DNA from 2 places in the Candidatus Contubernalis alkaliaceticus genome. Region 1 is predicted to be linked to the other one. Evidence: riboswitches for the same ligand, from Rfam matches in the RefSeq annotation. Region 1 holds a riboswitch; the other holds the start of a gene.
What was found. Region 1 has a riboswitch for cobalamin ahead of HUE98_RS13575 (class I SAM-dependent methyltransferase). Riboswitches for the same ligand answer to the same signal wherever they lie in the genome.

Region 1 (16,598 bases):
GGGCTGAGGAATTAGCGGTTCAAGGAAAAGTGACAGCTGATCAAGTGGGGGAGGTGCTGTATGTTCAATTTTCTGATGTGCCGCAGGCGAAAAGTTTTAACCTGGGAGCTGCAGATTTTACCTATACAGTATTCCTGCCGGAGGATAAATTGGTAGAAATAAAGAGGCAGTATTTCTATAATTCATACCATTATTATCCTGTGGAAATAGATAGTGATGCCGTGAGCAATCATTTTATGGTAGATGTTTCAGGCAGTGTTAGGCTTAGAGTTAACAGTCAGGCTGATCTGGCCGTTACCGCTGTGGTCATCGGCCCAAATTCTTTAAGAGGAAACGTGGATTGGAGCATGGAAACACAGTCCGAAACCCACGAAACTGTGGGGAATGTATCCTTTGGTTCGGGCCTTCACCGGGTAAACATAGTAAACCAGGGTGATGTGGAAGTAATTTTCTTTGATTATGTGCAGGTGGAAGAAACATTTTTTTAGAGTTTTGGAAATTATGACATACTGTTGTCATGTTATCATTGGTATAATGTTAAAATCTCGTCTTTGACAGTTGTTACAAGCAAAAAGCTTGATGATCCCTGATTTACAAGGATTATCAAGCTTTTTTTGTATTCAAAAAAGTGAGTAATGTTTTTATTTTTTTGTCGCTTTAAAAATTTTTTTCATTTGTTTTGTTTTTATAATCTGGTAGTCTGTACGGAAATCAAATGCCTCATGTAAATCATCAGTAAAGTCAGTTCTCGTATATGTTGGAGTGTAACCCTCCCCCTTTATTTCATGAAAGTTCATATCCTTTAATCCTCTAATTATTTCACTGCAGGTATATTTCTCACCAAGCTTTTTTTCCAATAATCTGTAAATAATTAAGGATATAAAGCAAGTTGTAAAATGTGCTTCTATTCTGTCATCACGGCTTAAATAAACAGGTCTGGCTTTAAATTCACTTTTCATAATTCTAAAACATTCTTCAATCTCCCATCGTCTATTGTTTACTTTAATTATTTCAGAAGCATCATCCTCAAGGTTTGTACATACAGCATAAAACCCATCAAAGGCTTCTTCTTTAGCGATAACCTCTGTATCAATACTGTATATTTCTTTTTCAGCAATTTCTCCATCAGGAGTAAAATTAGTTTTTTTAATAAATCTTCTGCAATCATTCTGATTACATTTTTTTATTTTTGTAGGATTTGAATCTATTGTTTTTTGTGCACGTTCTATCTGTGAATTACGGATTTTTCTTTGATAATCTCTATACTTGATAGAGTACGTCACAATGATTTTTTGTTCAAGGTCATTTTCTTTAATCCAACGTTCTTTGTAAAACATTTTATTTTTAGCTTTCTCATCATCTAGTTTAGAGATGTCATAGGTTTTTACATCGTTAGAGAGGTGCCATTCGTTTGGATCAAGTGCCCATTTTTTTAGATGTGCTTTTAATTTCTTAATTGATTGAGTTGTAATAAATGCTCGTTCTTCCCTGTCGTTAAATTTTCTGTTATTTTTGGACGCTAGACCGGCATCGGTACATACGATAAATTTAGAAAGATTAAAATCAGATAGAATTTTCTTTTCTAAGGGTTTTAGTGTTAATTGTTCATTTGTATTTCCTTTGTTGATGCTAAATGCAAGAGGGATACCGTCTCCATCCATAAATAGGCCCATTTGAATGATTGGGTTTGGTCTATGCTCTTTTGATGGACCGTATTGCTTATCGCCATCTGCCTGTTCAATTTCAAAAAAATAATTGGTGCAATCATAATAAAGTACACCAGTATTTCTCTTAGAAACTTTTAAACTGTTGTTGTACAAGGATGATTGTAAAAAATCCGTTTCCTTAGCAATAACTTCAAGAGCTCTGTATATATGTTGAAGTTCAAAGTTAGGTTGTTCTATAAATCTTGAGGAAAGTTGGTAAGTGGCGAGCTTAGATGAAGGGAAGATTATTCTTCCGTAAATCAATCTGGAGAGTATGGAGTTTAGGTCATATGTAACCTTGTATTTTCCTAACATTTCTTTACATATTTTGTGAAGGCCAAGTTGATAGTATATTTGTTGAAGAAAAAGATAACCACCGTTAAAAGAGCGCTGTTCATCTTTCGTAATGACCTTGGAAGGTGAGTACTTTACCAACACATCAAGCTTTTCTTCCTTCTCTTTTTGATTCAGCTCTGCTATGTATTTCTTTGCCCATTCAATGGGATCCTGGCCGTTTAACTTTTTACTCAAATCATTAACTGTTCCAAGTTTTTCAACAATCTTTGATGAATGTACACCATTCTCATAAGTTGATTTAATTACGTAAAGAGATGTGGAATTTTTTGATTTCGAAATAGACAATCTCATATTAACCCCCCAATCCCTTATATTATAACATAATACTCAATAATACTCAATAGAAATAGGTGAAAAATTGACAAATTTGCAATAAAAAAAGCCCTATTTTCAAGGCTTTTAAGACATGTGTTCATTATTCAACTGTCAAAGACCCGAGCATGGAAACACAGTCCGAAACCCACGAAACTGTGGGGAATGTATCCTTTGGTTCGGGCCTTCACCGGGTAAACATAGTAAACCAGGGTGATGTGGAAGTAATTTTCTTTGATTATGTGCAGGTGGAAGAAACATTTTTTTAGAGTTTTGGAAATTATGACATACTGTTGTCATGTTATCATTGGTATAATGTTAATATAGTTTACTCTAACATTATGTCATAGTGTATAATACTGTCCTGAAAACTGGAAAATAAGCGGTGCCATGGGGACGTTTCCAGCGTCACCGGAGCAAGAGCGGAGGTCCGAAGGCTTGGACGATGGAAACGTCCCCGTGGCTTAGCGGTGTAAGATAAGCAGCCTTTTGTTATAGTAATAATGGGAGTTAGAGTAAAATAATTAGACATCAGGAAATGTTGTTTGAGCAGCAGATATTTTAAGAAAGTCTTTATACGAGGGGATATAAAGTGCAATTTATTCCGGCAAAAACCATCATTTCAGGATATGCTGACAACAATTCCTGGTTTGGTAATAACTACAACATGAATATTTACAAGGGTTGTTGTCATGGCTGCATATATTGTGACAGCCGCAGTGAGTGTTACCATATAGAAAAATTTGATGAGGTAAGGGCAAAAGAAAATGCTCTTGCGATAATTGCCCGTGAGCTTCAATCAAAACGCAAAAAAGGTGTGGTTGGAACTGGAGCAATGAGTGACCCTTATAATCCATTTGAAAAAAAGTATATGCTCACAAGAGGGGCGCTGGAACTGATAGACCGTTATGGTTTTGGTGTATCTATTGCTACTAAAAGTGATTTGATCGCCAGGGATATAGATATTTTAAAAAATATTGCGGTACATTCTCCAGTGCTGATTAAGATGACTATCACCGCGAAAGATGATAAATTGTGTAAAATAATTGAACCCAATGTGGCTCTATCATCGGAAAGATTTGCGACCATAAAAAAACTGACAGACCAAGGTGTTTTTGCTGGAGTATTATTAATGCCGGTACTGCCCTTCATAGAAGATAATGAAGAGAATATCAAAGGCATTATTGAGTATGCATGCAAAAATGGAGCAAAGTTTATATATCCTGCTTTTGGTGTAACCTTAAGGCAGAATCAGAGAGATTGGTATTACCAAAAATTGGAAGATCTCTTTCCAGGCCTTAAAGAAAAATATATTAAGAAATTTGGAAATACCTATGAATGCCGTTCTCCAAAGGGTAATGAGTTATGGAATTTATTCCGAGGCCAATGTGACCAGTTAGGAATTCATTATAAAATGGTTGATATTATTAAATTGTATAAGAAAGGCTATGGTTATAAGCAGCTTTCAATTTTTGATTAAAATATTATTTTGTGAGTTTTTTTCAATTTATGGCAAATCTCTTGTGCAGTTTGCCATAAGTTTTTCAGCCAGTGCTGCCATTTGTTCCGGTGATTCCGTCATCCCGTTATCAAACCAGCGGCGCAGCAGGGCGACGCAGCCGAAGGCAATAAAAGAATAATAGTATTCGTAATACTCATCCTTATCGCTGGCAAAAAGACTTTGCCATTCCTTATTATTTTGTGGACGGCACATATCAATTACCTGGTTTAAGAAGGTGGTTTCTTTTGTTCGAAGAATGGCGATGAAAATTTGAGAATTGGCAGCGAAATATTTAAACGCTTCAAGCAAAACCGGCATCAAGGGTACCTGAGTAAGTTTTCGGTATTTGGTGATGATTCCAATAAAATCATCCATTATTTCTTTTTCTATCTGCTCAAACAAGTCATATAAATCCTTGTAATGTAGATAGAAAGTTCCTCGATTAATATCCGCTATTTCAGTTAATTCGCTTACGGTGATATCCTTTAAGTCCTTTTCCATCAATAGCTGCGTTAGGGTTTTTCGAATAATCACTTTTGTCTTGCGTATGCGTCGATCATCATGTGATTTTTTCATGAGCATTTCTCCTGGTATCAAACAATTTATTCACATATGTCCAATAATCAACATATGGACAGTAATTGACTATTGTTTTTTAAATTATAACTTATTATAATATACAAGAGTCTAAAATTCAACACTTGTTAATTTTGAGTGTTTTTTTGAGGTGAGTAATCTGGAGAAAATTGCTGATACTATATTACGGCAAAAAAACGTAGTGTTAATTGTTTTTTTATTGGTAGCATTGGTTTGTGCAGCATTAATGTCTTTAGTCAATATTAATTACAAGCTCTCCGATTATTTGCCGGAGGATAATCCTTCTACCACAGCTTTGCAGGTTATAGATGAGAATTTTGATGAAGAGATACCAAATCTTTCGATCTTTATTGAAGACATTAGTATTCCTGAAGCTCTTCAAATCAAAGAGCAGATTAAGGAAATGAACGGTGTGGAGAGTGTGCTTTGGCTTGATGACGTGATTGATGTTTATAAGCCACTGGAGATAGAGGATTCTGCCACGGTTGAAGCATGGTATAAGGATGGCGGTGCGCTGTTTTCCGTGTCTGTGAACAAGGATCATCTGGTTGAGCACATCGATTCTTTGACAGAATTTGTTGGAGAGCGTGGAGTGATGGCTGGAGAAGCATTCAATCAGGCCATGGCACAAAGTTCCACCATGGAAGAAATCCCAAAAATTATTCTATTCGTTGTGCCTTTGGTGCTTATAATCTTGTTGTTTTCTACCAGTTCGTGGTTTGAGCCGGTACTTTTTTTGATAACCATTGGAGCTGCTATTTTGATTAATGAGGGTACCAATATTTTTTTAGGTGAAGTATCCTTTGTGACTAGATCCACCAGTTCCATATTACAGCTGGCGGTATCCATGGACTATGCTGTTTTTTTACTGCATAGTTTTGCCCGACTTCGGAAGAAGAATGTGAATATCCAACAGGCCATGTCAAAAGCCATGGTTCAATCCTTTTCCTCCATTTCAGCCAGTGCAATGACAACTATTCTCAGTTTTTTAGTATTGGCATTGATGCGGTTTAAAATCGGGCCCGATATGGGGATGGTGCTGGCTAAAGGTGTATTAACCAGCTTCATTAGTGTAATGGTTCTTTTGCCTGTTTTAGTAATTTCAACTAGCGGGCTGATGGATCGTACTCACCACCGTCCACTGCTGCCTTCTTTTGAAAAATTCAGCAGAGTTGTTGTTCGGCTTTGTATACCCCTGTCCATAATTGTAATGATTATAATGGTTCCTGGTTATTTAGGACAAAAAAATAACCAATTCATCTACGGCTCCTCTGGGATGAACAGTGCTGATTCCCAGGCTAAAATAGACATGGATAAAATTAACAGTGTTTTTGGGGAATCGGTACAGATGGTATTACTGGTTCCTGAAGGTGATATCGTTAAAGAGACACAGTTGGGGAGTGCTTTGGAGCAGTTGGAAAATGTGACCTCTGTGGTGTCCTATTCCCATATGGTAGGGGCTCAAATTCCTGAGGATTTTCTGGCAGCTGATCAACTGGCACATTTTCGTTCCGGTCAATACAGTCGATTGATTCTTTATGTGAACACATCTGATGAGGGTGAAGATGCTTTTCGGGCAGTGGAAGCGGTGCGGGAAACAGCAAAAAACTATTACTGGGAAGAAGATTATCACCTGGTGGGGCAAAGTGTTGTCAATTATGATCTTAAGGATACAATTGTTAAAGATAATCAGGTAGTTAGTATTGCGGTAATTCTAGCCATTGGGTTGGTGCTGCTCTTGACATTCCGCTCCCCATCCATCGCTATAGTTTTACTTTTGGCAATAAAAGGGGCAACCTGGTTGAATCTGAGTATTCCCTATTTTGCCGGTTATCCCCTTAATTATCTTGGTTATCAGATTATTAGTTCTGTGCAATTGGGGGCTACTGTGGATTATGGCATCTTATTTGCACAACAATACACATGGAATCGTAAAATTATGGATAAACGAAGTGCTGCAGGCAGGACGATTTCCGATACAGCGGCTTCAATTCTTACTCCCGCAAGCATTTTAACCATCGCGGGGCTTATGTTGGGTTTAGTCTCCAGCAATGGAATCATTAGTCAAATGGGTGCTATTCTGGGCCGGGGAGCCATGCTGTCCGCCGGGATGGTGTTATTGGTACTGCCGGGAATGCTAATCTTGTTTGATAAGATTATTCAGAAAACCACAGTAAAAACAGCTCATAAGGAGGAAATAGAAGGATGAGACAAGTATGTAAAAAAACAGCTGCCATTGTTTTAGTGGGAATCCTGCTGAGCATTATGCCGGCAAATATTTTAGCGACGGAGCTTGAAATACAACCGCCCAAAGAAGAAGTAATCTATGTTAAACTTTCTTCCGATGGTTCAGTAATAAGTGCCTATGCTGTCAACAGCTTTGAACTGAACCAGGGGGGGCAATTTGTGGATTATGGCGACTATGAAGAAGTACATAACTTAACCACGACAGATAAACTTTCAGTGGTAGACAATGCCGTCAATATTATTGCCCCAAAGGGAAAGTTTTACTATCAAGGGAATCTTAAGAAAGCGGAATTACCATGGAATGTAGCAGTCAGCTACCAGTTGGATGGCGTGCCTATTACAGCGGAAGAGATATCAGGTGCATCTGGAAAACTAAAGATTGAGCTTACTATTAAAGATAATTCATATGCAAATCCTGTTTTTGTAGAGAATTATTCTTTGCAGATTTCTATGACACTGGATACCGACCGCTGCAAAGCTATTGAGGCGGAAAATGCCACCATTGCAATGTCAGGGAAGGATAAAATCATTAATTTTGTTAAAATGCCCGGGGTCAATGGACAGTATATCGTTTCCATGGATGTAATTGATTTTAAGATGGCGGGGATACAAATCAGCGGCATTCCTTTTTCCATGAGCTTTGATTTGCCCGATATCCATGGATTTACCGGCGACCTTTCCTTACTGCAGGACGCCATAAAAGAACTGGATGAAGGTGCTCAGGAGTTAGCGAAGGGTACTGGAGGCCTAAAAGACGGATCTAACCAGTTTCATCGCGGCTTGCAGGATATGCAAGGGGGGATGGAGGATTTGAAGAATGGCCTCAGGCAGCTGACCGGCGGTAATGCTGAATTGGAAAACGGTTCAAAGCAAATCTTAGATGCACTGACCATCATACAGAGTAGTTTAGCCGATTATAACGCTGCCGACATGGATTTTCGTCAATTAACAGAAGGTTCTTCTGCTATTTTGGGTGGAATCAATCAATTGTCCGGAGGGCTGGATGCTTTACAGGGAAGTTTTTCCCAAGTTGACGCAGCTATCAGTCAACAAACCGGGGGTGCTTATCCCGGTCTCAAGCAGGCTAATGAAGCCACTATTGTCTCCTTAAATCAGCAAATAGAGGCGTTATATGCCAATCCCGAAGCTAACGCCCACCAAATTCAGCAGCTCACTATGATTGTCGGACTATTGTCCGCTAATAACCAATTGGTAACAGGATTGAAAACCGGAATCTGCGGCAGCGGCACAGCGGAAAATCCAGGCCTGGCTTCGGGTGCCGGTGCATTAGCGTCCCAATATGTGCAATTTGATGATACAATTCAAGCTATGCCTGTTATGCTAAATGAAATGGTCAGTGGTATTTTGCAGTTGAAAGATGGGATTGACCAACTGACTATGAACTATGGGGTGTTTCATCGTGGAATAGAGCAATATTTATCTGGAACCGCGGCAATATATGATGGATACAGCAGGCTATCTAGTGGTTTTAATGATGTGGTTGCCGGAAGCGCAGATTTAAACTGGGGCGTAAATTCCCTGTTCGATGGTATGCAGGACTTTGCTCATGGCACTATTGAATTGAGACGGGAAACCTCAGATATGGATGTTAAAATTGAGGAAGAAATTGATAATCTTATGTCTGATTTTATACCCGGTGATTTCGAAATGGTATCGTTTACTTCCGCAAAGAATACCGAGGTTAATTTGGTACAATTTGTGATGATGACTGATGGGGTTCAAGCTGAGGAGAATGAAGTAACTGAAACGCCTGAGCCTGTTGAGCAAACCTTGTGGCAGAGAATCTTGGCTCTCTTTGGAATACTCTAAACGATTAACATTATTGTTTTGCGAAAAGCTTATGTAGAAGTGCTGAAAACAAAAAGTTGTTAATAGAGTGCATACAGATTATAATAATTTAATTATTGTAAATCAGGTGACTCTATATTATAATTATTATAGTTTGGGTGGGAAAAAATTTATTTGAAATTATTATTTTTCCATGTTTTATAATTTAATAAAGTATTGCTTCAAGGTGCCTCTAGTTTTTTTGAGGATAATAGGGAACCAGGTGTAAATCCTGGATGGTCGCGCCACTGTAAGCGGGGAGTATGTTTTTTAAATGCCACCGGACTAAAATCTGGGAAGGCCGAAACAGACACTGATCCGTAAGTCAGGAAACCTGCCTTAAGCAGAACACAGATTGCCTTCTTCGCTGGAAAGGGGTGCTGCATATTGCTAAACTGATTTATATAGGTTTAGGTTAAGGTTCCTCAATTTTTAATGAAGAAAATGAGGAATTTTTTTATTTATTTTTTAGGTTTAAGACAGTTTAAATATTATTTAAAGTTGAAGACCGTACTGACTGGAAAACCAGAGGTACCATGGTTATGGTATTTTTGGTTTTTTTTGTGGTTACAAGTTAGTAGAGTATGAATTTTTTCTAGGTACAAGAAGGAGGAAAATGATGTGGGAAATGAGCAGATTCAAATTAATCATCAAATCAACAGCCCTGAACTTTGGGAGGAGATATGGAACAGGGCCAGGGAAGAATCTTTATTGCGACGAAAAAGGAAAAGTCTAAAAGATACGGTAAACCATTGGAATAAAAGGGCGAAAAAATTTGAGAAAAATGTTACGGGAGAAAAAGGCAGGAGAAGGATAGGAAGGGTTTTTAACTGGCTGGAAAACCAGGGAGTAAATTTTGACAATATGAGGGTTCTGGATATTGGGGCCGGGCCTGGTGCTTTTGCCCAGGCTTTTGCCGGGAGAGTGAAGGACGTGGTGGCTCTGGAGCCGGCAGAAGCCATGGTGACTTTTTTAAAAGAGCAGATTGAAATAAATAAAATAAACAATATAAGGGTAATTCAAGATACCTGGGAGGAAGTTAACCTGGAAGAACATAATTTGGAACAACAATTTGACCTGGTTTTTGCTTCCATGAGCCCAGGGATAAATAACAGGGATACTATCGATAAAGCACTGCGCTGTGCCAAAAAATACTGTTTTATTAGTAGTCATGCTGGTAAGAGGCAGAACGATGCCCTGTCGGAACTCTGGCAGACTCTGTATGGCGAAACAATTCCCTCCTGGCCCGGTAATATCGTTTACATTTTTAACTTTCTTTATGCCAGGGGTTTTCAAATGAGTTTTGAAGTATGGGAGGAAAAGCGGATGCAGGAAAATACCCCGGAGGAAGCAGTGTCTTCCTTGAAAGAAGAGCTGCTTTTGTATGGGGTGGAGGATCCTTTTAAAGAGGATGAAAGAATAATAGAATTTGTTAATAATAAGGCGGTAAATGGAATATTTAGACAGGAGCATACAGTCCGTCAGGGTCAGTTATTGATTAAGCTGTAAAAATAATTTGTTAGGCATGTTACTTTTGTCCAATTAGAATATTTGCATAAACACATAAAATTGGGAGGTGGCGTAAATGTCAAGGAAATACTTATTATTATTTTTGGCACTGATTATTTCCGCAGGTCTTCTTTTATTTGGCTGTGGAACAAATCAAGTAAATGATGCTCAAAAACAGGATGCAGCCAATGGTGAAGAGCAGCAGGAGGAGAAAGATGAAGAACAGCAGGTTGATTTGATTAAGTTGAGCGGGGGAGATTGGGGTTATCCCAGTCCGTATGCCCATTATCCCAGGGGCCCTGGAACCCGTAAGATGCGCCTGATTTTTGATACTCTGTTAAATAGTGATGCTGATGGAAACGATTCGCCCAGGTTGGCCAGTGATTGGGAGGTTAGTCCAGATGGCCTGGTCTATACTTTAACCCTTCAGCCCGAGGCAAAGTGGCAGGATGGCCAGCAATTGACAGCTGATGATGTAGTTTTCAGTTATGAATATCAAAATCAGTTTCCCCCGGTTAATGTTGCTGATTTTTCTTCCATAAATAAAGTGGAAACCGTGGATGACAAGACGGTAAAGGTTGAACTGGAACAGCCGGATCCTTTCTTTTTAGAAAATATGCGGAGTTTTACCATTATTCCTAAACATATCTGGGAAGAAGTCACTGACCCCTATAATTTTGTTGCCTCTGAGGCTGTGGTGGGAACAGGGCCTTACAGGTTAACCGATTACAGCAAAGAGCACGGCACCTATCGTTTTGAGGAAAATGAAAGTTACTGGGGGAGTAAGCCCAGAGTTAAGGCCATCGAGCTTATTCCGGTGAGTGAGGATATCATGGCTTTCGAGCAGGGAGCGGTTGACCGTATCAGTGCCACCCCTGATATTTTGCCCAAGTTTGAAAATAACCCGGAGTACCGGGTCATGCAGTATGAAACAACCTGGTCTTATCGGCTTTACTTCAATATGAACCAGCGGCCGGAGTTGGCTGATAAAACTTTGCGCCAAGCCCTGGCTTATGCCATTGACCGTCAGGAGCTGGTGGATATGGTGGAGCGGGGGGCTGCGGTGCCGGGGAACCCGGGGGTTTTACACCCCAGTAATGAACTTTACAACGCTGAAGTGCCTCAATATACCTATAACCGACAGAAGGCAGAAGAACTCTTGGACAGCCTGGGCTATAAAGATAACAATGGAGATGGGATAAGGGAAAATAGTGTAGGTGAGAAGCTGAGTTTCCGGCTGCTGGCTGACGATGGCAGCGTCCGCATTGCAGAGTTAATTAAGCAGCAGCTTGCTCTCATAGGTATAGAGGTTAATGTCCAGGTAACCGACAATATGACCAGGGACGCCCGCTTTGAGGAGGGGGATTTTGAACTTTGTATCAATGGCAGCGGTGGCGTAGAAAATCTTTCAGAAGTTACCACTATTAAAGAAGAGACCAGGGCTACCTCTACCACAGCAGATGTAATAGGTTACAGTAACCCCGAGGTGGACAGGTTGTATTCTGCTCAGGAGAAAGAAACAGATTTAGAAAGAAAAAGGAAACTGATGGAGGAGCTGCAGCAGATTGTGGCGGAAGAGCTGCCCAAGCTTACTATTTACTATAGAAACGACATTTCTGTGCACCGCCCATCGGTATATGACGGCTGGAGTCTGGAAACTTATCATAATGATCACCGGCTGAACTTTGTGGCTGATTAAATGATTTAATAATGATGTAAAGATAAATTATTGTCAGGGCGTCTGCTTCCAGACTATCATTGAAGCGGCTAAGATGAGTATATTGTCAATAGATGGAGGATTATAACGTGAGGCAGAAAAAGACCCCCTTAAGGTTTTTGGAATATGCATTAACAATCTGGATAGTGATTACCTTAAATTTTTTTCTACCCAGGATAATACCCGGTGATCCTTTCCTAATAATTTCTTCAGATGGCCCTGCAGATGAGGAAATTGTCCTGACCCAAGAGCAGCGGGAGTTTTTTTTCAGCTACTACGGCCTGGACAAACCGATGAGTCAGCAGTATGTGTCCTATCTGGGGGAATTGCTTCAAGGAAATTTAGGATACAGCATTTATTACAAGGAGCAGGTGAGCCAGATTGTTTTACGCCGGCTGGGATGGACTGCTTTTATGGTAATTTCGTCATTACTGTTAAGTACCGCTATTGGTACTATCCTGGGCTGCATATCCGCCTGGTATAGGGAGAAATGGCCGGACAAGCTCTTGTTTTTTCAATTAATTGTTTTAGCAGAGATTCCGGTTTTTCTTCTGGGTCTTATTATATTGTTTATATTTGCCGCCGGGTTGGGACTATTCCCTTTGGCAGGGGCCATAACGCATTTTGCCAACTATGATAGCTGGTGGGAAAATCTTTTAGATATTTTACACCATGCTTGTTTACCGGTTATGGCCTTAACCATTTCCCGGATGGGCGGCATGTATCTGCTTGCCAGAAACAGTATGACAACGGTGTTGAAAAAGGATTACCTGCGTACTGCCTGGGCCAAAGGGCTTCCCCAAAAGCGTATTATTTTTCGTCATGCTTTAAGGAATGCCCTGCTTCCTATCGTAACCCGTGTATTCTTAAGCCTTGGAACCCTTATCGGTGGTGCTATATTAGTAGAAAATGTTTTTGCTTATCCAGGGCTGGGGCTTTTAATGAGAGAAGCGGTAAGGCGCCATGATTATCATGTTATACAGGGTATTTTTCTGGTGGTTACCCTGCTTGTTTTATCAGCTAATTTTTTTGCGGATATTGTTTACAGGAAGCTTGACCCAAGGGTTAACGATTATAGTAAGAAACATGGAGGTTAATTGTGGCCGCAATACATGAATTTTTGCTGAAAGTATTAAAAATGGTAGATGAGTTTTCCCTGCTGGGGAAAGCAAGCCTTTTTTTAATTTTGCTTATCTTTTTGGCAGCTATTTTTGCTCCTTATATCTCAATTCATCCTCATAACTTTACCTCGGGTCCAGCTCTTTCTCCGCCGAGAGGAGTGCACCTTCTGGGCACCGACGATTTGGGTGTTGACCTTTGGGCTCAAATTTGTTATGGGGCCAGGGTCAGTCTGCTCATAGGTTTTGGTGCAGCTTTTTTGGCAGCTCTGGGTGGCGGCCTTATAGGTATTATTGCAGGATACCTGGGCGGGTGGATGGATAAGGTGATTATGAGGTTAATTGATGTGATGATAGTGCTGCCGGATTTTCCGCTGATGATTGTGCTGGCCGCTTTTTTGGGGCCCAGTCTTCTAAATATTATTTTAGTGTTGGCTTTGTTTTCCTGGGTTTTCCCCGCTAGAATTGTCCGTTCACAGGTATTGATGTTAAAGGAACATAGTTATATCAAATCAGCGGAGACATATGGTGCCGGTGCCTGGTACCTGATGAGGAAACACTTTTTTCCGGAAGTTTTTCCTTTGTTGGCAGTGAATATGATCAGGCTTACAGGGAGGGCCATTGTTTCTGAAGCGGGACTCTCTTTTTTGGGTTTGGGAGACCCTACATCCAAAAGCTGGGGTTTAATTATCAATCATGCTACCAGTTTCCGGGGAATATATTATACAGAATTTTGGAAGTGGTGGTTGCTATATCCATGGTTAGCTTTAACGATAATAGTAATTTCCCTGGCTTTTATTAGTCGTGAGTTGGAAAGAATAGTTGACCCCCGCATTAGGAGTTAACAATTTTCTTGAAGGAGGAGCCGATTTGACTGTTGAAAGTAAGTATTTATTGGAAATGAAAAACTTTTCTATTACCTATGATTGTGTGCATCCGCCGGTAAAAGCCGTTGATGGTTTTTCCTTGCAGCTTAGAAGACAAGAGAGTGTGGGGATTATTGGGGAATCCGGGTGCGGTAAAAGTTCTCTGGCCTTAGGTATTATGGGCCTGATCAAGGAGGGTGTCGTCGCAGGTGAGATGATTTACAACGGACAAAAGTTGACGGGGCTGCCGGAAAGTGAAATGAGGAAGTACCGTTGGAAAGATATTGCCCTGGTATTCCAAAATTCCCTGGAGGTACTTAATCCCGTACTTACCATAAAAGAGCAAATAGGAGAGCCATTAAAAACTCATTATAACTTTTCTTCTGTGGAGATTGACCAAAAAGTAGTAAAGCTATTAGAAATGGTGGGGCTGGACCCGCAGTGGAGGAAACATTACCCGCATCAACTATCAGGGGGGATGAGGCAGCGAGTGCTGTTGGCCATGGCCTTATCCTGTGACCCGGAATTAATAATTGTTGATGAGCCTACTACTGCCTTAGACCCTTTAAGTAAAAATGAGATTTTACAGTTACTGCAAAGCTTACAAAAAAAGTTGGGCTTTACAATGGTTATAATATCACATGATTTGGGAGTAGTTAAAAATCTTACTTCCAGGGTTATAGCCATGTACTGCGGACGGGTAATTGAGACGGGAATTACTTCGGAAGTGCTTAAGAACCCTATGCATTGTTATACCCGGGGCCTGCTTAATTCTTCTTCTAATCTTTTTAAATACAAGGACCTGTGGGGGCTTGAAGGAGAACCTTCCTTAGGAAGCTCTTTAGAGGGCTGTTCTTTTTATCCCCGCTGCTGCCAGGGGGAAGAAAGCTGCAGCTATACCAGGCCTTCTCTGGAATATGTAGCTTTGGAACGCATGGTAGCGTGTAACAAAGGAGGCATTGAAACCTTTCTCCAGGCTGTGGGCATTAGAAAGACATATAAGATGAAAGATATGGAAATTAAGGCTGTAAATGACGTCAGCCTGGAAGTAAGAAGCGGTGAAGTTATAGCTTTGGTAGGTGAATCCGGTTCCGGCAAATCTACCCTGGCTCATATATTAGCAGGGGTATTACCGGCAGATGCGGGTCAGATATATTTTAAAAACAAAAAGGTGGAGGGAAGATGGGTCACCAAGATGCTGGAGGGGATGCAGATAATTTTCCAAGATCCCTTTTCTGCCACAAGTAATCGTATGAGTGTGCTGGAAGTGGTGAAAGAACCCCTGGACATAATTAAATGGGGCAGTAAAAAAGAAAGAGAAGAAGAGGTAATTAAGGTTTTAGAGACGGTCCAATTGCCCGTTTCTAAAGATTTTTTAAATCGTTATTGTTACACTTTAAGTGGTGGACAGCGTCAGCGTTTGGCCATTGCACGGGCACTGGTAACAAAGCCCAAATTGTTAATTGCCGATGAAGTGACTTCTATGCTAGACCCTTCAACCCAGGCTAACCTTTTAAGAGAGCTCAAGGGACTTCAAAACAAGCAGGGGTTTGCTATGTTATATATTACCCACGATCTGCATCTGGCCCGGAAAGCTGCTGATAAAGCTTATGTTATGTATCAAGGGGAAATTGTGGAACAAGGTGTATCTTTTGAAATATTTGAAAACCCGGAACACGTTTATACAAAACAACTATTGAGGGAGTCCTTCAGAGATTTGGTTTAAATTAATCTGATTTACCTTATTGTTTACCTTACATAGATAATTGGAGGCTTAAAATAATGTTATACAAACTTTTGAAGTTGGCCCGACCTTCTGTGTTATTGCTTTCATTAACGCTACTTTTGATAATTCTGTCAACAGTTTCCGGCCTGGTTTCCCCCTGGGTAATTCGTTACTCTATAGATAATTTTATTTTAACAGGAAGGGAAAATTTACTGGGGATGGCGGCATTGGCTATTATCGGGTTTTCTCTCCTGCAGATTGTTTTTAATTTTGGGGCCCGATATCTGGCAGAATATGTGGGGCAGAATTCCCTTTTTCGGCTGCGTAATACCATGTACCGTCATTTAAACCAATTATCTTTTTCATTTTTTGACGGTGCCGGCACCGGGGATATCATGTCCCGGCTTACGGTAGATACCAATATCTTGAATAATTTTTTTGGTTTTGCCCTGGTCAATATTGCTGCTAATTTAATGACTATAACCGGAATTGTGGCCGTCATGTTTTATTGGGATTGGCAGTTGGGATTAGCCTTTTTATTAATTACACCGGCCATAGCCCATGGTATTTTAACTTATGCCCGCAAAGTTCATCCAGCTTATTCCAGGATATATAAGCAGTTAGGGAAAATGAGCAGTACTCTGGAAGAAAGTTTAATGGGGATTACACTGGTTAAGTTAACCGGCAGCGAAGAGCATGAATTAAATAAATTCAAGAAGCAAAACAAAGAGTATCTTTCAACTACTTTGGGTGTGTTAAAAATATCAGCGCTGTGGCAGCCTTATGTACAATTTTTAACCGCCTTGGCTACTGCGGTGGCCTTGTGGAGCGGTGGCCGGGCAGTTATAGAGGGGCGGGTTTCCCAGGGTGTGCTGGTGGGGTTCATAACTTATATGGGGATGCTGGTCAGGCCCATCCGCATGAGTGGAAGAATGGTGGGGATAGTAACCCAGTCAGCTGCAGCAGGGAAGCGAATCCTGGAGGTATTGGATTGGGAATCCGATATTAAAGATGCTCCTGATGCTTATTCCCTGCCCCCGGTAGAGGGCAGGGTTAGTTATGAAGGCGTGGACTTTTCATATGACGGCAAGAAT
Region 2 (16,598 bases), 590 kb from region 1:
CACCTCTATCAAAAGCGTTTACAATTTGACCGGCACAACCGGTTTTTGTCAAATGAATCATGTCTGCCACACTGTTCTTTGAACCGGGAATAATCACCGCATCGGTTTGTCTAATCTCTTCCCCGGGCTTGATAAACTTCAGGTGAATCCCGGGTTCTCCTTTTAATGCATCAAAGTCGGTAAAGTTTGATATTCGGGGAAGATTGATAACGGTTATTTCAATATCCTTGTCTCCGCCAAGTCCCTGGGAATGCCTGGTGTCATCCAGGGAAACACCGTCCTCAGCAGCCAGATTCAACCCCCGCATATATGGTATTACCCCCACTACCGGGATTCCAGTCCTCTCTTCTACCATGCGAAGGCCTGGTTCCAAAATGCTCAAATCCCCCCTGAACATGTTGAAAATAAAACCGGCCACCCTTTTCCTGTCTTCAGGCAGAAGCAGCATCATGGTCCCTACTACCGATGCCAGGGCACCTCCCCGGTCTATATCTGCTATTAAAATCACCGGAACATCCGCCATCCTGGCCACCAGCATATTTGCAAGATCATTTTGACGTAAATTAATTTCCGCAGAGCTGCCGGCCCCCTCAATTACCAAATAATCATAATGGCTTCTTAGTTCCTTTAATGAAGTTTCGATAGCTCCTTTACAGACCCGTTGATATTCCTCTTCCTTTTCCCCGACCTTTCTATCTCTCCAGGGTTTCCCCCGGATTATTACCTGGGCTTCTCCATTCCCCTTAGGCTTCACCAAAACCGGGTTCATGTCCACTGTGGCTTCAATCCCACAGGCCATGGCCTGTTCCCCCTGGGCCCTGCCAATTTCCCCACCATTTGCGGTTACATATGAATTCAAAGCCATATTCCAGCCCTTAAAGGGAGCAACCTTGATTCCATCCTGTTTAAATATACGGCATAGAGCTGTAGCTACCGCACTTTTGCCCACATTGGACGCAGTTCCCTGCAGCATAATTCCACCTGTCAAGTAAAACCCCTCATTTCCTTTTCCTTTTGTTAAAAACAAAAAACCTGTTCTCAGGAAAAAAACAGGTGATAAAGCACACCCTTTTCCTCGAAGGATGAAGCTGGCAAAAAAGATGATCTAGCCTTAAATCTGTAGATAAAAAGGAACCCTTTGTCAAAGGGCTTCTCCGTATTCAAAGAAATCATTTAGATTTTTTCCAATTGTTCTAATAGTTCTTTTTCAAGGTTAATCTCCCTGGCGCCTTTTTCCTTCATCTGATGAAAAATTTGGGCAGCCTCACCGCCGGTAAAATCTCTACGAGATATATCCACTCCATCATAAATCAACACCGGAATTCCCTCCTCCAGGGCAAACAAAGCGGCTTCCAGGTTCCTTACATTTCCCTTCCCAAAGGGAACATTGGCCAAAATCACCAGGTCGCTTCCCTTGATTACCTCCAGGTTCTCCCGATGTTTTTCTTGGCTCACCGGTGAGAATGGAAGTTCCTCTACTATTTTCAGCCCCAGATTTCTGGCGGTCTCACAGTCCGTATCCCTACCATTTAACACCCCCAAAGAAATGTGATGACCCAGATAATAGAAAAGTTTGGTCAGAGGATTGGCACTGCCCCCGCCCCCTATTATATGAATCTTTTTTGGAGGCACATTATTATCTGCACTGCTGCGTTTTGGGAGCAGCGAAATATAAGGGGTGCCATTTATAGGATGCTCACTTATAATAACTTTGGTGCCGTATACTTCCTGAATATTTTCTACAGTCATAACATTGGAAGGCGTCCCAATGTTAAATATTTTCCCTGCCTTTAAAAGTATAAGATAATCACAGTACTGAGAAGCCAGATTCAAATCATGCAGGACAGCAATAACCGTCATGTTTTTCTTCCGGTTCAGCTCCCTCATTAAATCAAAAATTTCCGTCTGATAGGAAATATCCAAAAAAGCTGTAGGCTCATCCAGTAAAATAATCTGGGGTTCCTGGGCCAGGGCCCGGGCCATAATTACCCTCTGACGCTCCCCACCACTGAGCTCCGTAATAGAACGATCCTTTAAGGACCAGCTGTTAGTAACCTCCATTGCTTCCCGCACAATTTTTTCGTCCTTTGGGCCCTCCTTTTCAAACCTACTTAAGTGAGGAACCCTCCCCATCATCACGATTTCAAAAGCCGAAAAATCAAACCCTACAGAAGTGTCCTGAGGAACTACCGCCATGGACCGGGCAACTCTCTGCCGGGACATTTTTGAAATATCTTCATCCTCCAATAATACGGCTCCCTCCACCGGTTTTAACAAAGCATTGACATTTTTAATCAAGGTTGACTTTCCCGAACCATTTGGCCCGATAATTCCAACAAAATCACCCTTTTTTATCTCCGTATTAATACCTTCTAGAACCGGGGAGGACTGGTAGGAAAAAGTTAAATTATGCACTTTTAAATTTACAGACATGTGTCTTCCTCCTACTAAAAGCGAAATTCTTTCCGCTTACTTCTAAGTAAATAAATGAAGAACGGAGCTCCTAAGAAAGCAGTTATAATTCCCACAGGCATTTCAATAGGCGCCATCATGGTTCTGGCCAGGGAATCCACCCAAATTAAATAGATGCCTCCCACCAATGCTGATGTAGGTATTAATATTCGATGATCAGGGCCAACAATCATCCTGACCGCATGGGGAATAATCAGCCCCACGAATCCAATCATTCCGCTGACGGAAACCACCGCACCGGTAATTAAAGAAGCGGCTACCAAAATTATTTTTTTAACTCGGTCCACCTCAATCCCTAAATTTGAGGCTGCCTCTTCCCCCAGCAAAATTACATTCAAGTCCCGGGACCAATAAAATATTACTGAAGATCCAATAATCACGTAGGGTAGTACCATAATCACATGGGACCAGGTCTTCATGCTTAATCCCCCCACCAGCCAAAAGTAAATCCCCCGAATCTGTTCCCCTGAGGAGAGCATCAGCAGTGATATTACCGCCGAAAGAAAGGAACTGACCACTACACCGGCCAGAAGCAGGGTCACCACAGGTATGCTGTTCCCCACCCGGGAAAGGTTGTATACAAAAAATAAAGCCACTAAAGCTCCTAAAAAAGCAAAAAAAGGTATCCCGCCAAAAAAACTCAATCCATAACTGTTTTGTATGAACATGGCCAGAGTAGCCCCCAGGGCTGCACCGCTGGAAACTCCAATGGTGTAAGGGTCAGCCAGGGGGTTGCGAAGCAACCCCTGAAATGCTGCCCCAGCAATAGAAAGAGAGGCTCCAACGATAAATCCCAGTACCACCCGAGGAAGCCTCATATTAAATATAATAGTTTCCCAGGTTGAAGGCCAGTCCTCCTGAATAAATTGACCGAAGTATGTGATTTTATTTATGACCATCCTGACTACATTCATAAAGGATATTTCCGCTACCCCAATAGTAGTAGTCACCACAATTGAAAAGACGGCCAAGATTACCAGAAAGACAATTATTAAGGGACGAAAGTTCAAGGTGTTAGCACCCTTTCTTCTGTTATCTGTTGGGATGTATTATATCTAAAATATGCTTAAGTCCTAAAGCAACCCTTGGGCCAGGCCTGGAGACCAGGTCACCATCTGCGTCATAAACTTGTTCATTTTGCACGGCTTTTAAATCCTGCCAATTATCCCGAGCCATAACTATTTCCTTCATGGGATGAGTGCAAATGATCACATCTGGATCATCCTCAAATATTTTTTCTTCACTCAAGACCGGCCAGCCTGCACCTACATCTGCAGCTATGTTGATGCCCCCAGCTGTTTCAATTAAATTATTTAGATATGTATCACTGCCTACAGAGTAGAGGGATTCCGTATCCAACATAACAAATACTTTAGGCTTAGCATCATTTTCCAGATTTGAAGTAAATTCTTTTATCTCATCAATGTCGGCAGAAATTTCTGCAATCAAATCTTCTGCCTTATCAGATGTGTTGGTAATTTTGCCCACCAGTTCAAAGGAATGCAGCACCTCATCTAAGGTCTTAGAATCTAAATCTATAACAGCATATCCCTGTTCTCTTAAAGTATCTACGGCTTCATCATAATGTTCAAAGGTAAAAATAATATCAGGGTCTAAGGAGACTACCTTTTCTACATTAACTATGAAATCCCCCACCTTTTCTTTCCCTTTAGCCTCCTCGGGATAATAACAGAATTCTGTTACACCGATGACCTTATCACCTAACCCCAAGGCAAAAAGAGTTTCCGTTGCACTGGGCCGGAGAGAAACAATGGTTTCGGGTTCCTTTTCTATCACAACTTCATTGCCGGCCATATCTATTATAGTTATAGGGAATGTTAGGGCCTCTTGGTTTTCCTTCTCCTCAGTGACAATATCCTTATCATCGGTAACAGGATCTTCACCTTCAGCTGCACAACCAAAACAGCTGCCTAAAACAAAAATCCCCAGAATAACGACAAATGCAGTTTTAAACCATAATTTATTAAACAAAACAGTAAACCCCCTTAAATTTTATATTCAATTAATTATTAAACACCTAAACCCTTCCATAAAACAAAAAAACTCAGCCTTCAGCGCCGAGAAATAAAAGAATCTTATTTACGCACCTCCTTTTCCCTCGAAAGCAAACAGTACGTTCCATAATCAGGCAGGTTTCCTGGCTTCCTTTCACCGCTCCTTACCCCTTCCCCAAACACAAGAGAGTGGTTATGGTAAGTCGCTCCGGGTTACAGTGGCGGGACCGCTCGAGCATTGAACTCGATTCCCTTTTATCCGTTATAGGCACCTGATTATTTTATTATTTAGTTTTAAACAACTGAATTTATTATATCAGTCAGTTTCCAATACAACAACCCCTAAAACAAAAAAATATATCAAACACTTTACTTGCCACTTAGTAGTTTAGTTGTTAATCCCGCCCATTATTCTTTACCCTAAAATCCCCAATTCTCTCTTTAAAAGTCTGATTTCTTCCAAAGTCAAGTGACGATATTGCCCGGTTTTTAAGCCCTCTAAAGTAAGAAAAGAAAGCTGTATCCTTTCTAACCTGGTTACCGGATTGCCCACCAACTCAAACATTCTTCGGACCTGCCTCTTTCTCCCTTCATGTATTATAATCTCTACCCAAGCCCACCTTCTGGAAGATTCCACCTTAATAATTCTAACTCTGGCAGGTGAAGTCTTACCCTCTGTTAATAGAACACCTTTCTCAAGACTTTTTATCTTTTCTGGAGAAGGTATCCCCACAGTTTTTACCAGATATTTCTTATCTATCTTGTATTTGGGATGAGTAATCCGATAAGCTAACTGGCCGTCATTTGTTAACAGAAGCAGTCCTTCAGTATCCAAATCCAACCGGCCTACAGGATAAAGCCTTTCTTTGATTCCTGGAATTAAATCCATGACGGTAGGCCGATTATGAGGGTCATTTACCGAAGTAATATACCCCTTAGGCTTATTCAATAAGAGGTAAACCTTTTTCTCCTTATAAAGAACAGGGGTGTCATCAACCTTAACAACATCCACTTCAGGGTTAATTTTTATCCCTAAAGTTGTGATCACCCTATTATTTACCTTCACCTGCCCTTTCTTTATCAACTCTTCACTGGCTCTTCGGGAAGCGACTCCCGCCAGGGCCAGGTATTTTTGCAGCCTCAATCTTTCTCCCTCCGTTACATCCTCAATTAGTATGTTGAAATTCAATTCCAGCATCATATCTAAACCTATTTATATATTTTACCACGAAATTTAGTATAAATCCTTTAAATCTTTAAGGTAGCGTTAGGTAAGATCACCCCCCAAAAACTTTATTGCATATTAATACAGCCGCTAAAAAGCCGGCCATGTCTGCCAAGAGTCCCACCGTCAATGAATGTCTGATTTTTTTTATGCCTACGCTGCCAAAATAAACTGTTAATACAAAAAAGGTTGTGTCGGTGCTGCCCATCATGGTAGAAGCAATCCTTCCCACTAAAGAATCGGGGCCTTTATTCTGCAAAATTTCTGTAGTAATAGCCAGGGCACTGCTGCCGGAGACAGGCCTCATAATAGCCAGGGGAAGAATATCAGATGGAATACTTAAAAGATTAAAAAGTGGCATTAAAAAATGGGTGATAACATCCATGGCACCGGACTCTCGCAAGAGAGTAATAGCCACCAGCATTGCAATCAAAAAGGGAATCAGTTTTACTGCGGTATCAAACCCCTCCTTAGCTCCCTCTACAAAAACGTCAAAAACTTTAACCCCCTTAATATTGGCATATACCAGGGTTATCAATATAATTGCCGGGATCGTCCATACAGATATGATACTTATCATTTTTCCCAACATCTAAGACATTCCACCTTTCTTTCTTTCAAGAAAGCGATAACCCCGGTCAAATAATATGGCAACGGTAGTGGAGGTAGCTGTGGCAATCAGAGTAGTGCCGATAATTTCCGTAGGATTCATAGAACCTGTGGCAGAACGCAGGGCAATCACTGTAGCCGGAACCAGGGTTAAGCTGGAGGTATTGATGGCCAAAAAAGTGCACATATCTAAGGAAGCCGTATCTTTTTTAGGGTTCAGCTGCTGCATTTTTTCCATCGCTTTCAATCCAAAGGGAGTAGCCGCATTACCCATACCCAAAAGGTTAGCACTCATATTCATTAAAATTGCGCTCATAGCCGGATGGTTTTTGGGAATTCCCGGAAACAAGAAGGCTGCCACAGGCCTCAAGATTTTAATAATCACATTGATTAGACCGGATTCCTCAATAATTCGCATTATCCCCAGCCAAAATGCCATTATACTGATTAACCCAATGCATATGCTTACAGCCTGCTCCGCTGCAGAAAAAATTACTTCAGGTACGATGCTTATTCTTCCAAAAAAACCGGCAGTTACAATACCTATAAGCATTAAATAAAACCACAGGCGGTTGATCAATCAAAACACTCCAATCTAAATAGCATGAACCAGCCATTTTTTAAATGAATTAAAAAGAGTAATGAAGACATTTTTTTTATTAATGGATTCACCCGCTAACAAATTGACACTCTTAAGCTCTTCCCCCTGAAGGATCACTGTTATTTCACCTAAAACCTGCCCTTCTTTGATAGGGGCTTTTAAAGCAGATTTATCTACCAGTACCCTGTATTCAACCAGCTCTTCCTCTTCTTCTTCCAAAGGGAGGGTAAAACTGGCAGCGGTCACCAACCTTACTTTATCCTGATCCCCCCCCTCTACCTCCACGGTTTTAATAAACTGCTGATATTCCATCAGTTCACTGGGAGACCAGTTTTCAAACCCATAGTCCAGCAGATTTTTGGTATCCTCCCAGATATTATTGGAATTGAGAACTACTGCAACCAGCTGCCATTTATCCCGGGTGGCTGAGCCCACAAAACATGGACCGGCAGGAGTGGTCCATCCGGTTTTCACACCGTCTGCCCCGGGATACAATTCCAAAAGCTTATTTTGATTTCTTAAATAACGGTCCCATTCATGACCGGGCCAGGTTATCTTTTTCTCCTTGGTGATAAGAATTTCTTTAAATTTTGGTATTTCTAAAGCTCTGCAAGTAATCAACCCCAAATCGTAAGCTGTAGTAAAATGTTCCTCATCATCAAGACCATGGGGATTTTTAAACTGTGTATTGTAAGCTCCAAGCTCCTGAGCTCTTTCGGTCATCATTACCGAAAAATCTTCCACAGAGCCTGCCAGGTGCTCTGCAATGGCCACAGCAGCATCGTTTCCTGACCTGAGCATCAAGCCATACACCAGTTCCTCCAGGGTTTTTACCTCTTTTTCCTCCAGCCATATGGAGGAACCCTCAGTCTCCGCCGCTCTCTTACTTACCACCACCCGACTGTTTAAATCACCTTTTTCCAGAGCTAAAAGCGCAGTCATGACCTTGGTTGTACTGGCCATGGGAAGCCTTTCCCCCTCATTTTTAGCAAAAAGAACCCTGCCGGAAGATTGATCTAACAAAACAGCAGATTGTGCCGTTACTTGATCATTGGTCAAGGCCTGCGCAGGACAAACCGAAAGGTTTATACAGATAATTAAAAAAAATATTATAATCCCTTTCTTTTTAAACAAACAGCTACCTCCTTATTCTTTTTGGGTAATACTTATTCAAGCAGCCCATATTTTATGAAGAATGTTGTACAATAAAAAAAAGCCCTTTATTAGATAAAAGGCCGGCATTTTAAATCCTATAAAACCTATTATATTCACTACATGATAATTTTAGATTTTATAATTTTGATTCTGGTTATCTTTATGAATTACGTTCTGCAGCTGGCTCATAAGCTGAGGAGCCATATCTATCAATCGGTCTAAAAGAACATTGTTATCCACTGGAAGCAGACGGATCTGCCCCTGTCCAACTACTAAAAATGCTACCGGTTGTACCGTTACCCCTCCGCCGCTGCCCCCACCAAAGGGAAGCTTATTTTTATTTCCATTTCCTCCCCCAGAATCATTTTGTTCAGTATTTTCAAATTCACTGCCTCCGGCAGCAAAACCAAATGAAACCCTGGAAATGGGTATTATTACATTCCCATCGGGAGTCTCAACGGGATCTCCCACAATAGTATTTACCTCAACCATATCCTTTAAACTTTCCATGGCTGTCTTCATCAAACCCTGGATTGGATGATCTTCCAATTAAATGCACCTCCCCTTACTTTTTGGTATACAATCTTTATTCCTGCTTTCAACAGCCTGTAAGGATAAAATCTAAATGAACTTTTTATTTCTACCAAAAGATGAGCGTTTTTAAAATCAGGTCTTACTTCTATCTCCGGATCCCGGTCTTCAAATATAAAAAACCATTTTATTACAGCCAATATATTGCCCTTTATGCCCCAAATTATACCGGATAAGACTCCGGTCTGTGCAGCATCAGGCAGGCCAAAGGCAGTAGTCCAATAAAATTTATCACATATAACTATATTTCTCATCTCCCTCAACAAAAATATTAAATCTGTAAGGGCTTTTAAAGAAAATGCCTGAGCTTTTGTTTTTTTATTGTTTTTTTGACTGCCCTTTGGCCGTCTTAAAGAAGGTAAATTAAACTTTACCAATCCCCAAAACAATATAAGTTTTATCCTTATTTTTTCTTTATTATTTTCCCGCAGATATTTTATGTTTATACGTACTGGAGCCATGATAATAAATAATAAAGAAAATAAAAAAAGAGAGAACAAAGTAAAATAGAGTATCATATTACCGGCCTCCCTTTTCTTGTATTTAATTATATTTTTTAATATTTTTAAAAAACTATCCCCTGTTTTAATTATTTTCCTGCATCGAATGTAATTGTGATATACTTTTTAAACCAAAATGCTGTAAAAATTCCCGGGTGGTGCCATAAAGAATAGGCCTCCCAATAGAATCTTTTCTACCCACTTCTCGAATCAGGTTCTTCCCCAGAAGCCTATCTAAGATTTTTTCCACTTTAACTCCCCGGATGGCCTCTATCTCCAAACGGGTTATGGGCTGCTTGTAAGCGATTATAGCCAGGCTCTCCAAAGCCGCCTGAGATAGCCCCGGCCGTTCCCGTCCCGCAAAGAGTTTCTTTATAAAGGGTGCATAATATTCACCGGTACTCATATAAAGTGCACCCGCCACTTCTCTCAGCTCCAGTCCGCTTTCCCTCTTTACATAATCGGACCGAAGCTCTTCAAATATATATCTGATTTCTTGATTCTTCCACCCGGTTACTTTTTTTATTTTTTTTATGGTCAGCGGCTTCCCCGCTGCAAAAAGAAGAGCTTCTAAAAGAGCTTTTTGTCTAACCACTCTCCTCCCACCTTTCTTCTTCTCCCCCATCAATTGCTTCACCACGATATTCCAACAATATGGGACCGAAAGTATACTGCTGATGCACAGAGATTTTTCTAAGTTTCATGAGAACTAAAACCGCTAAAAAGGTAACAATCAATGCCGGGCGTCGTCTTTGGCTTTCAAAGAGATCCTGTATTTTTGCTTTCCCATGATTTAGGGAAAGATAATTTAGTATTTCCGCCATCTTTTCTGTTAAAGATATTTCTTGCGGCAAAATAACTTCCGGGTCTTCCTCTTCCATCTTGTTCAAAACAGCTTCCAGAACATCTCTCAAATCCCCCAGGGTTACTTTACTCAACATATTTTCAAACTCTTCAACTTGAAATGACTCTTCCTGAGGTGAATCTTCTAGATACCGTGAATAATGCTTTTGTTCCTGTTCCTCCAATATTTTAAACTGTTCTGCTTTTTCTTTAAAGACTCTATATTCTGCCAGCCTCTGGAATAGTTCTTGTTCTGAGGAATACAATATTTCTTCATCCATCAGCTCATCCTCTTCTTCAGCCTCAGGTAGTATCTTTTGAGATTTTAATTTTAACAGGGTTGCCGCCATCACCAGAAAATCTCCAGCTAGTTCTGTATTAAATTCCTGTATTCTTTTTACATATTCCAAGTACTGCTGGACTATTTCTTTTACGGATATTTCATAGATATCCAATTCCGCTTTTTTCACCAGGTGAAGAAGCAGATCAAAAGGACCTTCAAAAAAAGACGTTTTTACCCTGTAAGTCATGAAATCCTCCCTTAAAGCATCATGGCCTCTCTTACTTCCTGCATGGTCTCTTTGGCTTTTTGTCCTGCTTTAACCCGACCCTGATCTAATATTTCCTGTATATACTCCGGTTTTTTCAAAAGCTCCTGTCGTTTCTCATAGATAGGCAGCAGTTGTTCAGCCTTTTTCTCAGCCAGCATCTTTTTGCACTGCACACAGCCAATAGCTCCTTTTCTACACACTTCCCCGATATCTTCGATTTCTTCCAAGTTAAATATCTTATGGAAAGCATAAACAGTACAAACTTCAGGATCTCCCGGGTCATCTTTTCGAATTCTTTGGGGGTCCGTGACCATAAGCTTTACCTTATTCTTGATCTCTTCTGGGCTGGCAGACATATGGATGGTGTTTCCATAACTTTTACTCATCTTACGGCCATCAATTCCCGGAAGCAGCTTTACCACATTTAACAGAGTTTTGGGTTCGGGAAAAACCTCCTGGTACAAGTGATTAAATCTCCTGGCTATTTCCCGGGTCAATTCTATATGAGGTGCCTGGTCTTCCCCCACAGGGACTGCATTAGCCTTATATATTAAAATATCTGCCGCCTGCAGCAGCGGATACCCTAAAAAACCGTAGGTGGCAATATTTTTTTCTTTCAACTGAATCAACTGGTCCTTATACGTAGGGCACCTTTCCAGCCAGGACAGTGGGGTAAGCATGGAAAGAAGAAGATGAAGCTCTGCGTGTTCTTTGACTTCAGACTGCTTAAAAATAATACATTTTTCTGGATCCAGCCCTGCACTGAGCCAGTCCACCACCATCTCCTGTACATTACTGCGTATCCTTTTAGGGTCTTCATAATCAGTAGTCAAAGCATGCCAGTCCACCACGGAAAAATAACACTGATATTCCTCCTGAAGCTTTACCCAGTTATCCAGAGCCCCCAACAGGTTTCCCAACTGAAGCCGTCCGGTCGGACGCATTCCGCTTAATATAACACCTTTTTTTTGCATTTGATTTCCTCCGTATCATAAATTTCAGAATAATTGTGGGTTTTAGTTAAGTTATTAATTTATAAAAACATTTGTAAAACAGGAGTAATGATGGATGCCATAAAATATTGGATATAAAATGCCACGGGTATGACTATGGCTGTCAAAGTTCTGGTAATAATTAACAGCATTAAAATCAGGAAACCGTACTGCTCCAATAACCGATAATAATATTGGTAACGGTATGGAAGAATCCCTGCCAGTATCTTTGACCCGTCCAGGGGTGGAATAGGAATAAGGTTAAAGACCCCCAGAAAGATATTATAGGTAACCAAGGAATTTGCGAATTGGTTAGCAGCCATAAAAAATGGTTGGTTCCTTATGGTAATAAAAAGTAGCCCCTGCACCAGCATAGTTACAAAAGCCAGAAAGAAATTTGCACCTGGTCCCGCCGCAGCCACTTTCAGCATAGCTGTTTTTTTATCACCCCTGAAGTTATTGGGATTGACATTGACCGGTTTTGCCCAGCCAAATCCCACAAAAAAGAGCATTAAGGTTCCTATGGGGTCTAAGTGTACCAAGGGATTTAATGATAGCCTACCCTGGTATCGTGGGGTAGGATCACCCAAATTATCCGCCATCCTGCCGTGCCAATACTCATGAAAAGTAATAGCTATTAAAAGTGCTGGAATTCTAACCAGCATACTTCCCATATCTAATTGAAACATTAGTCTCCCCCTTTCCCTCGGGCCATATATTGAATAACCAACCTAACTTCTTCATCTCTACTCTTTACCAGGCCATCCAGCCTGGCCATTTTCAATTCTTCCAGCACCTCTTTAAACAGGGGGCCCGGAGAATACCCCAGTTCTTTTAAGTCCTCTCCCGTTATATAGGGAGTAACGCTGCTGAATTTTTCCAGATATGCTTTTATATATCCCCAGGTCCTCATATTATCAGAACAGGCACTTAGAAAAATCATACTTTCTAAGGGAAGCGGTTCCAGCAGCTTATACACCCGGCTGGGCTTAATATTCGGCTTAGAAAGAATTTCTAACAGTTCAGGCGTTTTCTCCAAGGTAAAATGTACGTTTTCCCTGACTTCTTTCTTAAGTTTCATCTGATATAAAATAGAAGTCAAATCCTTACTATCATTATAATAATAAAGGGCGCAAAGGTACGGAATAGACCGATTAATTTTTACTATTTTTATTTCATTTATAAAATACTCCAAAACTTTTTGAACTACCATCAACAGTCTAAAATGTTTCGGCTCAAAATTTAGTTTAGGAAACAAATAGGGAATAAGTTTAAATTCCTGAAGCCTCATTATTACCCTGTGGGGTTCTTTTTCTTTAAAAATTAAACTAATTTCCTCCGCCAACCGATCTCGGCTCACCTTATTTATAACTTTAGTTTTTATTGAATTTTCGATAAAGGAGAGTGTCTCCTCTTCAATGTTAAAGTCCAGCCTCTGTTCAAAACGAGCCGCCCTTATAATTCTCAAAGGGTCTTCCACAAAACTCAAGTTATAAAGCACCCTTATGATTTTTTGTTCCAGGTCGGAAACTCCGCCAAAAAAATCCAGCAGCAATCCAAATTGTTCAATGTTCAGCTGAAAAGCCAGCGTATTTATTGTAAAATCCCGGCGGTAAAGATCCTGTCTTATATTGCTCAACTCAACCTGAGGTACCGCTCCGGGCTGTAGGTAAAATTCCGTCCTGGCTGCTGCAAAATCCAGCCTCAACCCGTCCTTTAAAATAATTTTAGCTGTGCCAAACTGTTCGTAAATAATAATTCGACCGTCTAAAAATCTGTTTAGCTCCCGGGCAAAATCAATGGCATTGGGTTCCACCACCAGGTCAATGTCAAAATTATTTTTACCCAATATTAAATCCCGGACAAAACCACCTACAACATATAACCGGCATCCGTGACTGTCCGCTTTTTGCCCTAATAAAAAAAGAAGTCCCTGAATCTTTTTTGGAAGCCTGGTGTTAATTAGTTTGTTTAAATCATCAAAATTTTTCAATTGTTTCCCCCGTCCTCCTCCCAATTGCCCCCTATGATTCTTTTTATTATGACGGGTTTTTAATACATCGGTGCGGGTAACAATCCCCAGCAGTTTACCACGATCGTCTGCAACCGGAAGTCTGCCAATATCATATTCTACCATAATCTCTTCAATTTCCTTAAAAGGGGTGTCCGTCCTAACTGTTTGTACTTTTTTAGACATAAATCCCTTTACCGGGGCATGGCCCAATCCGTGATGCTTTGCTTTTTCCAAATCCCTCCTGGAGATGATACCTTCCAGTCTTCCCTGTTGTACTACCGGAAGGCCGCTGTGTCCATATTTCACCAGCATCCACCAGGCATCATCCACAGTATCTTTAAGTGATACGCTGCGGACTGGAAAAGACATGATGTCCATAGCAGTTATTGAGGGCTTTATCAGCCTGTTTATATCCTTTAAAAGCCTACCCTTAAATCCTTTTAGATCAAACTCTTTTATTACTGCAGAGGCTGCGTTTTCATGGCCCCTGCCGCCATATGCCTTCAAAATTTCTTTTAAATTGATTCGATCTGAAATATTTCTGGCTACCAGATGAAACTTATCCCCCATTTTCACCGCTGCTACCATTAAATCTGCATCTTGAATATCCATTAGTTGGGACACAACCACAGAAAGTCCACGGATATCATCTTTAGTTTCCCCGGTAGACAGAGCCGCCCGGATTCCTTTTAACTCATAAACTTCAGTATTATTCAGCAGCATTTCCAACAAATATTTTTGTTTTTCAGAAAATGACCTGCCAATAAATTCCCGAATAACGTTAAAATCCAGACCCCTTTCAGCCAGGTATTTTAACACCTTTATTTCCCTTACACTGGTGCTTGAAAAAGTAAAGCATCCGGTATCCTCGTATAACCCTAAAGCAAAAAGAGTCGCTTCAAAAGGATTAATCTCTATATCTCCCCTGATTATTATTTCCATCAACAGAGTTACAGTTGAAGCGGTGCTGTCAACAAATTGTTCTGAAGATTCGATTGCCTCCTCCGAAGAAACCGAGTGATGGTCAAATATAATGATCCGTGGAATCCTCTCAATGCAGGCAGCCAAAGCTCCCAACCTGGAGGACTGCTGCGTATCTACAATAATCAATTCATCAATTTTATCCAGGTTTATCCTGGATATTTTTTTTACTTCAAAAACATCTTTATAAAGTGAGGTAAATTCCTTAACATTATCATTAACCCGGCCGGGGAAAACCATGGTGGAACCGGGATATAGTTTGCTGGCCGCCACCATACTGGCGAACCCATCAAAGTCTGTGTTGGTGTGGGTAGTAATTACCCGCAAATCCAGCGCCTCTTTTCTTGTGTTTTTCACACCCTTCATTATACCATATATATGCAAAATTAAAAATATAGTTAAAACAAGTTCAGGTTGAGTGTATCTCCAGCCACCAGTGTATCTCCGCCTGAACTTGTTTTATTTGGAATTTTAAAAAAAAGCCTGTTGAGAACTAAAAAAATTTTTTATACGGCTCCCTGCAATGTTTCTTTCTCCCTCTTTTGTTCCAGCAGGTCTAAAAATGCCTCCAAGCGGGTCTGAATTCCCGCCTTTCCTGAATGTTCATCCATAGAGAAGGATAGCAGTGGAATTTGAAAATCTTTACTGACCTCCGGTAGAATGCTCTGGGCAACAATCTCCGGGGTGCAGGTAAAGGGAAGAATATGTATAACCCCATCATAATTATCCCTGGCATAGAGTATAGTTCTTCCTACAGATTCCAAACCGTGTCCCCCTACAAAATGATTAAGATATTTTGAAGCGGCTCTCTTTATTTCCTCTACATCACTGGGGCTAAAAACCTTTGGTAAAAGATGCTCTTTAATCCAATGACCCAGGTAAATACTCCGGTGAACCTCAACACCCATCTCCCCCATGGTTTTTTCAATTTCCATATTGGCAAAAGGTTCTATGACCATGTATATTTCGCCTACAATGCCTATTTTTAAAGGCTTTCTAAGGGAACTAGTTTGTTTTACCGATTTCAGCATCTTTAACCCATATGACAGTGCATCTGCAATGCTGATTTCAGTTCGAGCTTCAACCATCAAGGAAACCGCTCGTTCATAAGCCCGGGAGGTAGAACCTTTGTGTTCTTCAAAGGGCCGAACCTTTAAAGAAGTTTCATGCAATACATCCAGCGCAAGAATTTGCTGCCAGGCAATTTTTACCACCTGATAAATTTCGTTCCAGGTTTTATGATTTGCTATTCTTTTTATATTGGAGGCCAAACCCAGCAGGCTTCCCTGAGGCGGTTCAAGTATTATAATTTCAAAATCATAACCCAGATCCTTAAGTATTTCTCTCTGTACTTCGGCGTAATAACCAAAACGACAGGGGCCTGTACCCCCCGCCATAATAATAGTATCTGCTCCCCTTTCCAGAGCTTCAATAAAGTTCCCTACATTCACTTTTAAAGGGAAACAGGCAAATTCCGGAGAGTGGCGAACTCCCAAAGAAATTGTTTTCTTTGTAATAGGAGACGGCACCACCACTTCGGTGCCAAGTTCTTCAAATAATGTTTTCAAAGGTATCCACAGATTACCCATGTGAGGAAAAGTAATTTTCATTTTTGCATTCACCATCCATTTATCCAACCGCAGATTTTTTATTCAGTCTAATCATATCTATAAAGGCTTCTAGTCGGGTAAGAACTCCTGCTTCTCCGCTGTGTTCATCCAAGGTCAAAAAAAGCAGAGGAAGCGTTCTTTCTCTTTTATAAATCCTTTCAATTAGTTCCCCTACCAGAGAGTCTGGCCCGCATCCAAAGGATACCACCAACACCACCCCATCAACAATTCCTTTATTTAACAAATAATAAGCTGAGCCAATTATTTCTTTTCCGAAGGTCCAAAACATATCCTTCCTGAGTTTACTGGCTCCACTGGACTGGGCTGAATGTGACAGCATTTCAGTGGTAAGGATTTCAACCCCCATGCCCTGAAGCTTTTTGAAGATATCCATGCTGATGTATGAATCATTTAAATTATAAGAATGTCCCAAAACTGC

Region 2: linked by a shared signal. The riboswitch ahead of HUE98_RS10575 (ABC transporter substrate-binding protein) and the one ahead of HUE98_RS13575 (class I SAM-dependent methyltransferase) in region 1 are both predicted to bind cobalamin.

The regions. Positions count from the first base shown of each region.
Region 1 is NZ_CP054699.1:2,702,031-2,718,628, reverse strand. It holds gene HUE98_RS13610 (hypothetical protein) at 1-488, shown strand, start outside; gene HUE98_RS13605 (IS1634 family transposase) at 642-2,354, opposite strand; gene HUE98_RS13600 (hypothetical protein) at 2,504-2,644, shown strand; gene HUE98_RS13595 (SPL family radical SAM protein) at 2,968-3,855, shown strand; gene HUE98_RS13590 (TetR/AcrR family transcriptional regulator) at 3,883-4,452, opposite strand; gene HUE98_RS13585 (efflux RND transporter permease subunit) at 4,604-6,682, shown strand; gene HUE98_RS13580 (hypothetical protein) at 6,679-8,550, shown strand; cobalamin riboswitch at 8,737-8,924, shown strand; gene HUE98_RS13575 (class I SAM-dependent methyltransferase) at 9,190-10,077, shown strand; gene HUE98_RS13570 (ABC transporter substrate-binding protein) at 10,154-11,776, shown strand; gene HUE98_RS13565 (ABC transporter permease) at 11,884-12,891, shown strand; gene HUE98_RS13560 (ABC transporter permease) at 12,933-13,757, shown strand; gene HUE98_RS13555 (ABC transporter ATP-binding protein) at 13,813-15,504, shown strand; gene HUE98_RS13550 (ABC transporter ATP-binding protein) at 15,561-16,598, shown strand, end outside.
Region 2 is NZ_CP054699.1:2,116,141-2,132,738, forward strand. It holds gene HUE98_RS10560 (cobyric acid synthase) at 1-988, opposite strand, end outside; gene HUE98_RS10565 (heme ABC transporter ATP-binding protein) at 1,174-2,433, opposite strand; gene HUE98_RS10570 (FecCD family ABC transporter permease) at 2,448-3,482, opposite strand; gene HUE98_RS10575 (ABC transporter substrate-binding protein) at 3,505-4,464, opposite strand; cobalamin riboswitch at 4,604-4,778, opposite strand; gene HUE98_RS10580 (pseudouridine synthase) at 4,903-5,631, opposite strand; gene HUE98_RS10585 (spore maturation protein) at 5,765-6,304, opposite strand; gene HUE98_RS10590 (nucleoside recognition domain-containing protein) at 6,305-6,901, opposite strand; gene HUE98_RS10595 (D-alanyl-D-alanine carboxypeptidase family protein) at 6,917-8,056, opposite strand; gene ytfJ (GerW family sporulation protein) at 8,207-8,626, opposite strand; gene HUE98_RS10605 (DUF2953 domain-containing protein) at 8,599-9,186, opposite strand; gene scpB (SMC-Scp complex subunit ScpB) at 9,254-9,763, opposite strand; gene HUE98_RS10615 (segregation and condensation protein A) at 9,756-10,541, opposite strand; gene trpS (tryptophan--tRNA ligase) at 10,553-11,536, opposite strand; gene HUE98_RS10625 (site-2 protease family protein) at 11,596-12,243, opposite strand; gene HUE98_RS10630 (CBS domain-containing protein) at 12,243-14,876, opposite strand; gene HUE98_RS10635 (acyl-CoA dehydratase activase-related protein) at 15,056-16,159, opposite strand; gene HUE98_RS10640 (acyl-CoA dehydratase activase-related protein) at 16,179-16,598, opposite strand, start outside.